Regions from separate parts of the Arthrobacter sp. SLBN-100 genome, predicted to be linked through region 2. Evidence: riboswitches for the same ligand, from Rfam matches in the RefSeq annotation. Region 2 holds a riboswitch; the other holds the start of a gene.
What was found. Region 2 has a riboswitch for thiamine pyrophosphate ahead of FBY31_RS06635 (FAD-dependent oxidoreductase). Riboswitches for the same ligand answer to the same signal wherever they lie in the genome.
Positions count from the first base shown of each region.

Region 1 (5,319 bases), 360 kb from region 2:
ACGGGATGGCACTGTCCTACGACGCACTGTTCCTCCGCCGCCACGGCTATGACCCCGTGGCCGAGCCCGTTGAGTCCTCCTTCGAGGAGGACGCGAGGATTGTGCTGCGGTCACTGGCCGATGACGGCAGGGGCGCCGCCGGCGGGCATGTTGTGGCACATTCCCAAGGTGCTGTTGCAGCCATGATGGCCGCCGTTGAACGTCCCGACCTGGTCTTTTCCCTGACGCTGGTGGAGCCGGCCTGCCTGTCGCTTACCGCCGAACTGCCGGCCACCGCGGCCCACATCGGCCTCATGCAGCCCCTGTTCGACGCCCGGCGCCAGATGAGCGACCAGGATTTCCAGCGGGAGTTCGTCCGGCGCGTCTATGCCACGGATCTTCAGCAACCGGCCACGGCCGAGGAGAAGCGCTCCGCCAGGCGGCTCCGGCTGCAGGCGCCGGCCTGGGAGGCCCCGCTGCACATTGTTCCCGGCGTGCCCACCCTGGTCCTCACCGGGGGATGGGAGCCGCTGTACGAGGAGATTGCGGGGTACCTGCGGGAGACCGGCGCCCTGCACCGCACAGCGGCGGGAGGGCACCGGCCCCATGACTCCCCGGAGGGGGACCGCATCATCCGATCCTTCATCCGGGACGTGAGCAGGGTGCAGGCGGCTAGGGCGTCCTGACGCCCTGGCCCCCGGCGGGGACGCTCAGCTCCGGCAGGTAGACCTTGCCGCCGGCGGCCAGGAATTCCTCGCTCTTTCCGCGCATTCCCGCCGCAGCTTCAGCCAGTGCCGCCTGCGAAGCGGCGGAACCGTATTCGTCCCGGATATCCTGGCTGATCCGCATGGAGCAGAACTTGGGACCGCACATGGAGCAGAAATGGGCTGTCTTGGCCGGTTCGGCAGGCAGTGTCTCGTCATGGAAGGCCTCGGCCGTCACCGGGTCCAGGGACAACGCAAACTGGTCGCGCCAGCGGAACTCGAACCGCGCCTTGGACAGGGCGTCATCGCGTTCGTGCGCACCGGGGTGGCCCTTGGCGAGGTCGGCTGCGTGGGCTGCGATCTTGTACGTGATCACCCCGGTTTTGACATCGTCCTTGTTGGGCAGGCCCAGGTGTTCCTTCGGGGTGACGTAGCACAGCATGGCCGTGCCGTAGCGGGCGATTTCGGTGGCACCGATGGCCGACGTGATGTGGTCATAGCCGGGCGCCACATCGGTGACCAGCGGCCCCAGCGTGTAGAACGGGGCGCCCTTGCACAGCTCCTGCTGGCGTTCGACGTTCTCCCTCACCAGGTGGAACGGAACATGGCCGGGGCCCTCCACCATCACCTGCACGTCGTATTCCCACGCGCGCTGCGTCAGCTCGGCCAGCGTATCCAGTTCGGCGAACTGCGCCGCATCGTTGGCGTCCGCCGTCGCTCCCGGCCGCAGCCCGTCACCCAAGGAAAACGCGACGTCGTACCTGGCAAAGATTTCGCAGAGCTCGTCAAAGTGCGTGTAGAGGAAGTTCTCCTGGTGGTGCGCCAGGCACCAGCCGGCCATGATGGAACCACCACGGGAGACGATCCCGGTCACCCGGTTGGCGGTCAGGGGAACGTAACGGAGCAGGACACCGGCGTGGATGGTCATGTAGTCCACGCCCTGTTCGCACTGCTCAATAACGGTGTCGCGGAAAATCTCCCAGGTGAGCGCGTTCGCTTCGCCGTTGACCTTCTCGAGGGCCTGGTAGATGGGGACGGTTCCGATCGGAACCGGAGAGTTGCGGATGATCCATTCCCTCGTGGTGTGGATGTCGTCGCCGGTGGACAGGTCCATCACGGTATCCGCGCCCCACTGGGTGGCCCACTGCAGCTTGTCTACTTCCTCGGCAATCGAACTGGTGACCGCCGAGTTGCCGATGTTCGCGTTGATTTTCACTAGGAATGCCTTGCCGATGATCATCGGCTCGGACTCGGGATGGTTGATGTTGTTGGGAATGATGGCCCGGCCGGCTTCTACTTCACTGCGGACCAATTCGACGTCGCAGTTTTCCCGCAACGCCACAAACCGCATCTCCGGGGTAATAACACCCTGCCGTGCGTAGTGCATCTGGGTCACGGTCTTACCGTCGACGGCGCGGCGGGGCACCGGCCGCGCGCCCTTCCACTCCGCGCTGGCCGCCCCGCGGCGGACAGCCGAGCGGCCGTCGTCGAGCAGATTCCGCCCGCGGCCGCCGTAGGTTTCCGTGTCGCCGCGGGCGTCGATCCACTCCGAGCGGAACGGGGTGAGGCCGCGGACGGGATCACTGCCCGGCCCGGCGGTGCGGTAGACCCGGAAAGGGCCGTTGGGCTGCCCATTCGGTGAATCCGCCAGCGCTATTTCCGTGACCGGCACCCGGATTCCGGCCGCCCCGTCCTGGACAAACGCCAGGGAATGGGATTTCAGCGACTGCGTGACAGGAGGCTGGTCCTGGCCGTCCGCCGCCGTGCCGGACTGATTTTGGGCAGGGTTAAGCTGTGCATTTGATGTACTCAAGGAATACTCACTTCCTTCGCCGGCATTACCCGGACAGGTTCAACGGTCGCAGGCTGCGTCAGCCCGATCTCAGCCCCTGCAAGGGCACCCGTGTGGTCAGGAACGAAGCTACCACAGCCTTCGGGAAGGGCCCCGTCACATTGCCGGTGCTAGCCTGACTGGCGAGGAAGAGGAGCGCGGATGCCGCAGATTATCGAATTCAGCGGCCCGGTGCTGACCGGGCCCCATAGTGAGCGGCGGGGCCTGTGGTCCGTTGACGGGCTGTTGACGTTCACGCGGCCGGAGCACAGGCCGAACCGCGTGCTGGACGGCTGGGTCCTGCCGGGCTTCGTGGATGCCCATTGCCACATCGGCCTGGGCCCCGGCGGCCCCGTGGATGCCGAGGTTGCCGAGGGGCAGGCGCGGGCTGACCTGGCGGCCGGCACGCTGCTGGTCCGGGACGCGGGTTCCCCGGCAGACACCCGCTGGATGCAGGGCGGCCGGGATTTCCCGATGCTGCTCCGTGCCGGCAGGCATGTTGCCAGGACCCGCCGGTACCTCCGGGGCTTCGCGGAGGAAGTGGAACCCGACGGGCTGGTCGAAGCCGTCCGGAAGCAGGCGCGCGACGGCGACGGCTGGGTCAAGCTCGTGGGGGACTGGATAGACCGCGGCGCCGGTGACCTGGCGCCGTCGTTTCCCGCCGCCGTCGTCAGGGACGCCGTCCAGGCGGTGCACGACGAAGGCGCCCGGATCACCGCGCACTGCTTTGCTGAAGAAACGCTGGACCAGATGCTGGACGCGGATATCGACTGCATAGAACATGCCACCGGACTGCTGCCCCGGCACCTTCCGCGGTTCGCTGAGCAGGGTGTTCCCATTGTGCCCACCCTCATCAACATCGCCACTTTTCCGGACATCGCGGCGCAGGCGGAGCACAAGTTCCCCCGGTACGCGGCCCATATGCGTGCACTGTGGGAACGCCGTGCGGAGCGGGTGGCGGAGGCGTTCGAGGCCGGGGCGACGATCTACGCCGGTACTGACGCGGGCAGCGTCATCCGGCACGGAAGGATCGGGGACGAAATCCTGGCTCTCCACCACGCCGGACTTCCCGTCACCGCCGCCCTCGACGCGGCGTGTTGGGGCGCGCGGGAGTGGCTGGGCGCCGAAGCGCTCGACGAAGGTGCCCGGGCCGACGTCGTACTGTGCAGGGAAGATCCGCGGCAGGTTCCCGAAACGGTGCAGCAGTTGGCCCACGTGGTGCTGGGAGGGCGCATCATGCGCTGAGGCACAAAGTCACGAAAGCCACTTGGAATAAATTGAAGCTTCAAGTAATTTTAATAGTGACAGGCCCACCAACCCGACGGGCCACAGCACCGGGAGTTTTCAATGACTGCAGAAGCCGCCACCCAGGATCTTCTTCCTGCCGACCTCACCATGGGCACCGTGATGCTCAAGGTGGGCGACATGAAGGTCATGACCGACTACTACCAGCGTGCCCTTGGCCTTGAGGTTGTTGCTGAACAGGACGGCGGGCTTTACCTCGGCCGGCTCAAGAAGCCGCTGGTCCACCTTGCACCCGCCCCCGGACTGAACCTCCCGGGCAGGGGAGAGGCGGGGCTCTTCCACACGGCCCTGCTTTTTGAGAACCAGGCCGACCTCGCCGCCACCATCGCCACTGCCGCGCAGTTCGAGCCCCGCTCCTTCACAGGCAGCGCCGACCACCTCGTCAGCGAGGCCTTCTACTTCAATGATCCCGAAGGCAACGGGATTGAGCTCTACTGGGACCGCCCAAGGAGCAACTGGTCATGGAACGGTACGGACGTGGTGATGGACAGCCTGGCCCTGCCGCCGCAGCGCTACCTGGAGCAGCACCTCACCGAGGAGTCCCTCGAGCGCCAGCGCGGAACCGTGGCGGGAGTGGGCCATGTCCACCTCCAGGTGGGCGACGTCCAGCGGGCCCGCGATTTCTACGTAGACATCCTCGGGTTCGAAAAAACCGCGGGCTGGCACGGGCAGGCACTCTTTGTCTCGGCCGGGCGCTACCACCACCACATGGCCATGAACGTCTGGAACAGCCGCGGCGCCGGTCCCCGCAAGGATACGTTGGGCCTTGGCGAGGTGCTTATCGAGGTTCCGGCCGGGGATGACGTCGGGGCGCTGGCTGACCGGCTGAAGGTCGCCGGGGTGCCCGCCCACCACACCGGTGCGGAACTGCGGTTTGAGGATCCCTGGCGCAACAGCATCCGGGTCGCGGTCCGCTAAGGCTGCCGATGCCCGGACAGCCGGGGCCCGTGTACTAGGCTGAAACCGAACGGCGGGGTGGCGGATTCTGCCTCCTGATGTGCCGGACCGTCGACGGAATGAGGGTAATTCCCATGGGCTTCACCGAGATCTTTGTCGCTGACCATGCGGGCGCGCTGAAGCGCGCCGGGGTGCTGGATCAGGGCAGCAGCGCTCCAGCCGGCCAGGCGGTCAGGATCGAGGGAATCAGCGACTTTGAGGTCGAACAACTGGGGGACCTTGCCGGTACAGCCGTACACGCCGGCGGCGCCGACTACGAGCTGACCATGGTGGATGTGGCGAGCGATTCGCTGCTGGCCGTTCCGCCGGCCATGGTCCGTGCCCTGGCGGACCTGATCTCCTATGAAACCGAGGGGGAAGGCAACGTCCTGGACGACGTTGCCGAGCAGTGGGCCGCCCAGGACGACATGCCGTTCGATGCAGCGCGGGCGCGGACCTATGTGCAGCAGCTGGCCGAACTTGCGGCCGCCGTCGATGATTCGGAGCGCACAGGCCTGTACGTCTGGTCCGCCTGACCTGGCTCCCGCTTCCTGCGGATGGTGC
Region 1 is NZ_VFMY01000001.1:1,070,581-1,075,899, reverse strand. Features, by position in the region: gene FBY31_RS05035 (alpha/beta fold hydrolase) at 1-665, shown strand, start outside; gene thiC (phosphomethylpyrimidine synthase ThiC) at 652-2,496, opposite strand; TPP riboswitch at 2,491-2,598, opposite strand; gene FBY31_RS05025 (amidohydrolase family protein) at 2,677-3,759, shown strand; gene FBY31_RS05020 (VOC family protein) at 3,862-4,737, shown strand; gene FBY31_RS05015 (hypothetical protein) at 4,851-5,291, shown strand.
Region 1: it holds a riboswitch for thiamine pyrophosphate, as region 2 does, so the genes downstream of both, thiC (phosphomethylpyrimidine synthase ThiC) here and FBY31_RS06635 (FAD-dependent oxidoreductase) in region 2, are expected to answer to the same signal.

Region 2 (5,319 bases):
GGAGTTTCCTTATTCATTTGGGCAATGGCGCTGCCTGCTCAACGGGCCTGCCGCAAGGCGGTTCCGGAGCACGCTCGGGCGCGCACGCAATTCCAGTGGAAGCCGATCGCGGGCTATCTAAATGCTGGCACTGGGGACCAGCGGGTAAATCTCAAGATCGCGTAGGGGCGGGCTTGTTGGTTTCAAATCAAGGAAATCAACGACCGGGCATCCATTTCTACTTCTTCAGTCTAGCCGCAGGGAGCCGAAATACCGGCTTCCGGCGCCTTCCGGCCCTTCAGGGGGCAGATGGCACCAGCTCGAAATGGACTTCGCGTGTTGCGATATCCGAAGAGACCAGGCGCACCCGGACCTTGGTTCCGGGCTCCAGCTCACCGGCGCAGCGGGCCGTCACGGCGGGGTCCGGGATCTGGATGATCCCCGAACCGCCGTTCCCGTTGCCGTTCCCGTTCTTGCCGTTCCCGTTCTTCCCGTTGCCGTTCCCGTTTTTGCCGTTTTGCGGCTTCGACCCAGAAATAACGATCGCTTCGAACTCCTGGCCCACGTGGTTGACCAGCAGCGCAGCCTCCACCGTGTCCAGGGCCATCCGCTCCATCCGTGACGCCAACTGGTCCGATCCCGCCATGATCTCCGGCAAAGTTGGCAGGGCTTCCCGTGCCCAGCCCGGCACCTTCCCGCCGTTGCTCAAGGCCTCGCAGATGACCAGGACAAAGCGGTCCACCAGGCGGCGCAACGGCGCAGTGGTATGCGCGTAGGCGGCGCCGATGGCGGACTGGACGCCGTCTTCCGGCACTGATCCGTCAAAGGCCGTGTAGGCGGCGCCGCGGAACAGCATGCCGGCGGAGTGCATGATGGCCAGCTGGCGGGGATCCGTTGGGTCCAGGCTGCGCAGGTATTCCCCGTAACTGACTTCGCCGTCCCAGGGCTTGCCCAGGGCTTCAGTCTGCAGCCGGAAATGGTTCAGGGAGCGCTCATCCGGGGACGGCATGGTGCGCAGGATGCCGACCTTCCCCGTGAGCATGAGCCGGGCGGCCGCCATTCCGGTCATCAACGAGATCTGCGCGTTCCAGTCCTCCACGGGAAGCTGGGGAGCAGCGTCAATCCGGTAGCCGCCGTCCGGCAGCTGGACGATCTCCTGGTCGGGCATGTTCAGGCTGGCGCCGCCGCGGGCCCGCTCCAGCTCCACACGCTTGAGCCCCACCTCTCTAAGGAGCCGCAGCACCGGCGGGGCCGTGCCGTCGTCGAGTTGCGCCTGGGCGCCTTTGTAGCTGAGCTTGGCCCGGCTGCGGATACGCGCCCGCCTGACGGCAGCGGACCTGACCTCGGCGGCGTTGTCGAGGTGGAAATCCCAGACGAACGCAGAGCAGTCCTGGCCAGGAAGGAGGCTGCCGGCCTGTTCGCTGATGATTTCCGGATGCAGCGGGATCCGCCCGTCGGGGGCGTAGAACGTCTGCCCGCGGCGGCGTGTTTCCGCATCCAAAGGCCCGCCGGGGGTCACGAATGCGGGCACGTCCGCGATGGCGTAGAGCACGTGGTACCCGTCGGCGTCGGGCTCTATGAACAGTGCCTGGTCCAGGTCGGTGGAGGACGCGGGATCGATGGTGACGAACTCGACGGCAGTCAGGTCGTAGGCGGGGAGCTGCAGGGATTCCACGGCTGCTTTGGCGTCGGCCACGGCATCATCGGGGTAGGCCGCCGGCAGCTCCAGCTCGGCCCGCAGAGCACCGAGCGCCGCCTCTAGCGCGTTCTTGTGCTCGTGGACGTTGGGAGCCAGCCGATGGTGTGACACGAAAATCAGCCTAGCTCGAATTCCGGCGATAATGCAGGCACCCGGGCGGTGAGCGGCAAAGGGTAATGCGCCGCGTAACGAGGGTCAGGAACCGGGTGCATCCAAGGCGGCAAGGAGCGAAGCGGCGGCGGCTGCGGGGTCCTCGGCTTCGGTGATGGCCCGGACCACCACGATCCGGCGGGCGCCTGCTTCCACTACCTGCTCCACGTTGCCGTGGCCGATGCCGCCGATCGCAAACCAGGGGACACCGCCGTCGGACTGTCCTTCCTGCCCTGAGGCACGCGCAGCCCCGGCGGCGTACTTCACCAGCTCAAGCCCCACGGCGGCCCGCCCCGGTTTGGTGGGCGTTGCCCACACCGGGCCCACGCAGAAGTAGTCCAGCCCCGCCGGCCCGGCGGCCGCCGCGAGGGCCGCGTCCACTTGCCCGGGAGTGTGGCTTGACAGGCCGATGGCCGCGTTGCCGTTGAGCAGGGTCCGCGCGGCGGCCAGGGGGAGGTCCTTCTGGCCGACGTGGAATACCGGGGCCCCGGACAGCACTGCGATGTCGGCCCGGTCGTTGACGGCCCACAGCCGGCCGTGCCGCTCCGCCGTTTCCTTCAGGACGGCCAGCAGTTCCAACTCCTCGGCGGCCTCGATGGTTTTGTCCCGGAGCTGGATGATGTCCACGCCGCCGGCAAACGCCGCATCCACGAACTGTTCGAAATCGCCGCGGTCCTTCCGGGCGTCCGTGCAGAGGTACAGGCGCGCTGTGCTCAGACCGTTGCTGATCTTGGTGGTGCTCAGGACATCGGTGGCGGCGGCTGGAGTGTGGGACACATTCATGGGGGCAAGCCTAGTTCCTCTACACTTGCCTCGTACTGCGGGAGCCCGCGGCAGCTGTCACAAAGCGCCGGGCTGAGAGGGCGTCAGAGCCGACCGCTTGACCTGATCCGGCTAATACCGGCGTAGGGAAGGAGACACATGGGCGCACCATCGAACCCGGGCGCAATGGAACCGCTATCCGCGCCGCCCGTCGGCACCATCCGTGCCGATGTCGCCGTCATCGGCGGCGGAGTGATCGGCCATGGCATTGCCTGGGAGGCGCAACGCTCGGGACGTTCCGTAGTGGTCATCGATGACGCTCCGGGTTCCGGGGCCAGCTGGGCGGCCGCCGGGATGCTGGCCCCGGTCAGCGAGCTGCACTACCAGGAAGAGGACCTCCTCGAGCTGATGCTGGACGCGTCGGCCCGCTGGCCCGCCTTCGTGGCCGGCCTCCGCGAAGCGTCAGGGGCTGATCCGGGATACATCACGACGCCGACCCTTGCCGTGGGTGCCGACGCCGCCGACCGCCGTGCCCTGATGGACCTGCGCGCGGTGCAGCAGGCCAACGGACTCGCCGTGGAACCGCTCACTGTCCGCGAAGCCCGCAAACGGGAGCCCCTGCTTAGCCCGGCCATCGCCTGCGCGCTGGACACCCCGGCTGACCACCAGGTGGACCCGCGGCTGCTGGTGGACTGCCTGCGGCGCGCGCTCGCCGGCCACGGCGTGAACGGAACCAGGGACGAAGCTGCCCGCAGCGGAACCAGACAGGATGGCGCAGCAGCAGCCGGCGCCGTCGACGGTTACTCGGTGCCGGACAAAGCGGCTGCGCTGCTGTGGCAGGACGGCGCCGTTGCCGGCGTGCAGTTGGTCGGCGGGGGAACCGTGCTGGCCGGCGAAACGGTAGTGGCGAACGGGCTGCACGCGGCAGAACTGGGGTCCCTCCCGGCAGGCCTGCATCTTCCGTTGCGGCCCGTCTTCGGGGAGATCCTGCGGCTCGCAGTGCCCCCGCATCTGCGGCCGCTGGTGGTGTCCACCGTCCGGGGCCTGGTGCATGGCGTGCCGGTGTATATCGTTCCCCGCCGGGACGGCACGGTGGTCATCGGGGCAACCCAGCGCGAGGACGCGCCCTCCGCAACCGGTGCAGTTTCCGCCGGCGGCGTCTACCAGCTCCTCCGCGACGCGCAGGTGCTGGTTCCCGCCGTCGCCGAACTTGAACTGCTGGAGTGCACCGTCCGGGCCCGTCCCGGAACGCCGGACAACGCACCGCTGCTGGGCCGGATACCCGTTCGAGGCGGCGCGGGCCAGGCCGGCGGACACGTTCCGGGCCTTATCATCGCCACCGGGTTCTTCCGCCACGGGGTCCTCCTGACCCCGGCCGCAGCCGCCATCTGCAGGGACCTCATGGACGGCCGCGAGGACGCCCGCTGGGCGCCTTTCAGCCCTGCCCGCTTTTCCGGCGCCGCAACTGCCAGTGCCTCAGCTACCCGCGCCGCCAGCGGCGGCCTTAGCCACCAACCGCCCACAAAGGAAACAGTATGAATATCACCTTGAACGGAACCCGGCACCCGGTGCCGGACGGTGCTTCCATCACCCTGCTCGTCAGCCAGGTCACCGGCCGCCCCCTTGGTCCGGACGGCCAGGCCACGGACGGGCAGAAACTCGGCGTGGCCGTGGCACACAACGCCCAGGTAGTGCCGCGCAGCCAGTGGTTCGCCACTGCGCTCGCGGACGGCGACGAGGTTGAACTCGTCACGGCAGTGCAGGGAGGCTGACCCATGAGCGAAACCATCACCACCGCAGCCCCCTCCGTGCTGCAGGATCCGCTGGTCATTCACGGCGTGGAACTGGATTCCCGGCTCATTATGGGCACCGGCGGCGCGCCCAGCCTGGACGGCCTGGGCGCAGCGCTCCTTGCCTCCGGTACCTGCCTGACCACGGTGGCCATGCGCCGCTACTCTCCGGCGGAGACAGGCTCGCTGTTCCAGCTGCTCGTGGACCACGGCATCCGGGTGCTGCCCAACACGGCCGGCTGCTTCACGGCCCGGGACGCCGTGCTGACGGCTGAACTGGCACGTGAGGCGCTGGAAACGGACTGGGTGAAGCTGGAAGTCATCGCCGACGAACAGACCCTCCTGCCGGACGCCGTCGAACTGGTGGACGCCACCGAACAGCTCGTCAACAGGGGCTTCAAGGTGTTCGCGTACACCAACGATGATCCTGTCCTGGCCCTCCGGCTCGAGAACCTCGGGGCCACGGCCGTGATGCCGCTCGGGGCGCCCATCGGCACCGGGCTTGGCATCCTGAACCCGCACAACATCGAGCTGATTGTGTCCCGGGCCTCGGTCCCGGTTGTCCTGGACGCGGGAATCGGAACTGCCTCGGACGCGGCCCTGGCCATGGAATTGGGCTGCGACGCAGTACTGCTGGCAACGGCGGTGACCCGGGCGCAGAATCCTGCGGTGATGGGGGAGGCCTTCAAACACGCGGTGATCGCCGGTAGGCTGGCGAAAGCGGCCGGCAGGATACCGCGCCGCGAACATGCACTGGCGTCGTCGGCCATGGAAGGCCGGGCAGAATTCCTGTAGCCCGTCCGGAGCACCGGCGGCAGTCCAGCCAGCGTACGACCGAAGAGGAGCAGCCATGGCCGCCACAGACGTTCTTTCCCCCGAACGGCTCGAGGACGCCCTGGCCGTCCTGCCGCACTGGCGCCATCACGAGGGCGCCCTCGT
Region 2 is NZ_VFMY01000001.1:1,434,758-1,440,076, reverse strand. Features, by position in the region: gene FBY31_RS06645 (RNB domain-containing ribonuclease) at 278-1,789, opposite strand; gene thiE (thiamine phosphate synthase) at 1,874-2,611, opposite strand; TPP riboswitch at 2,639-2,757, shown strand; gene FBY31_RS06635 (FAD-dependent oxidoreductase) at 2,750-4,129, shown strand; gene thiS (sulfur carrier protein ThiS) at 4,126-4,362, shown strand; gene FBY31_RS06625 (thiazole synthase) at 4,366-5,175, shown strand; gene FBY31_RS06620 (4a-hydroxytetrahydrobiopterin dehydratase) at 5,231-5,319, shown strand, end outside.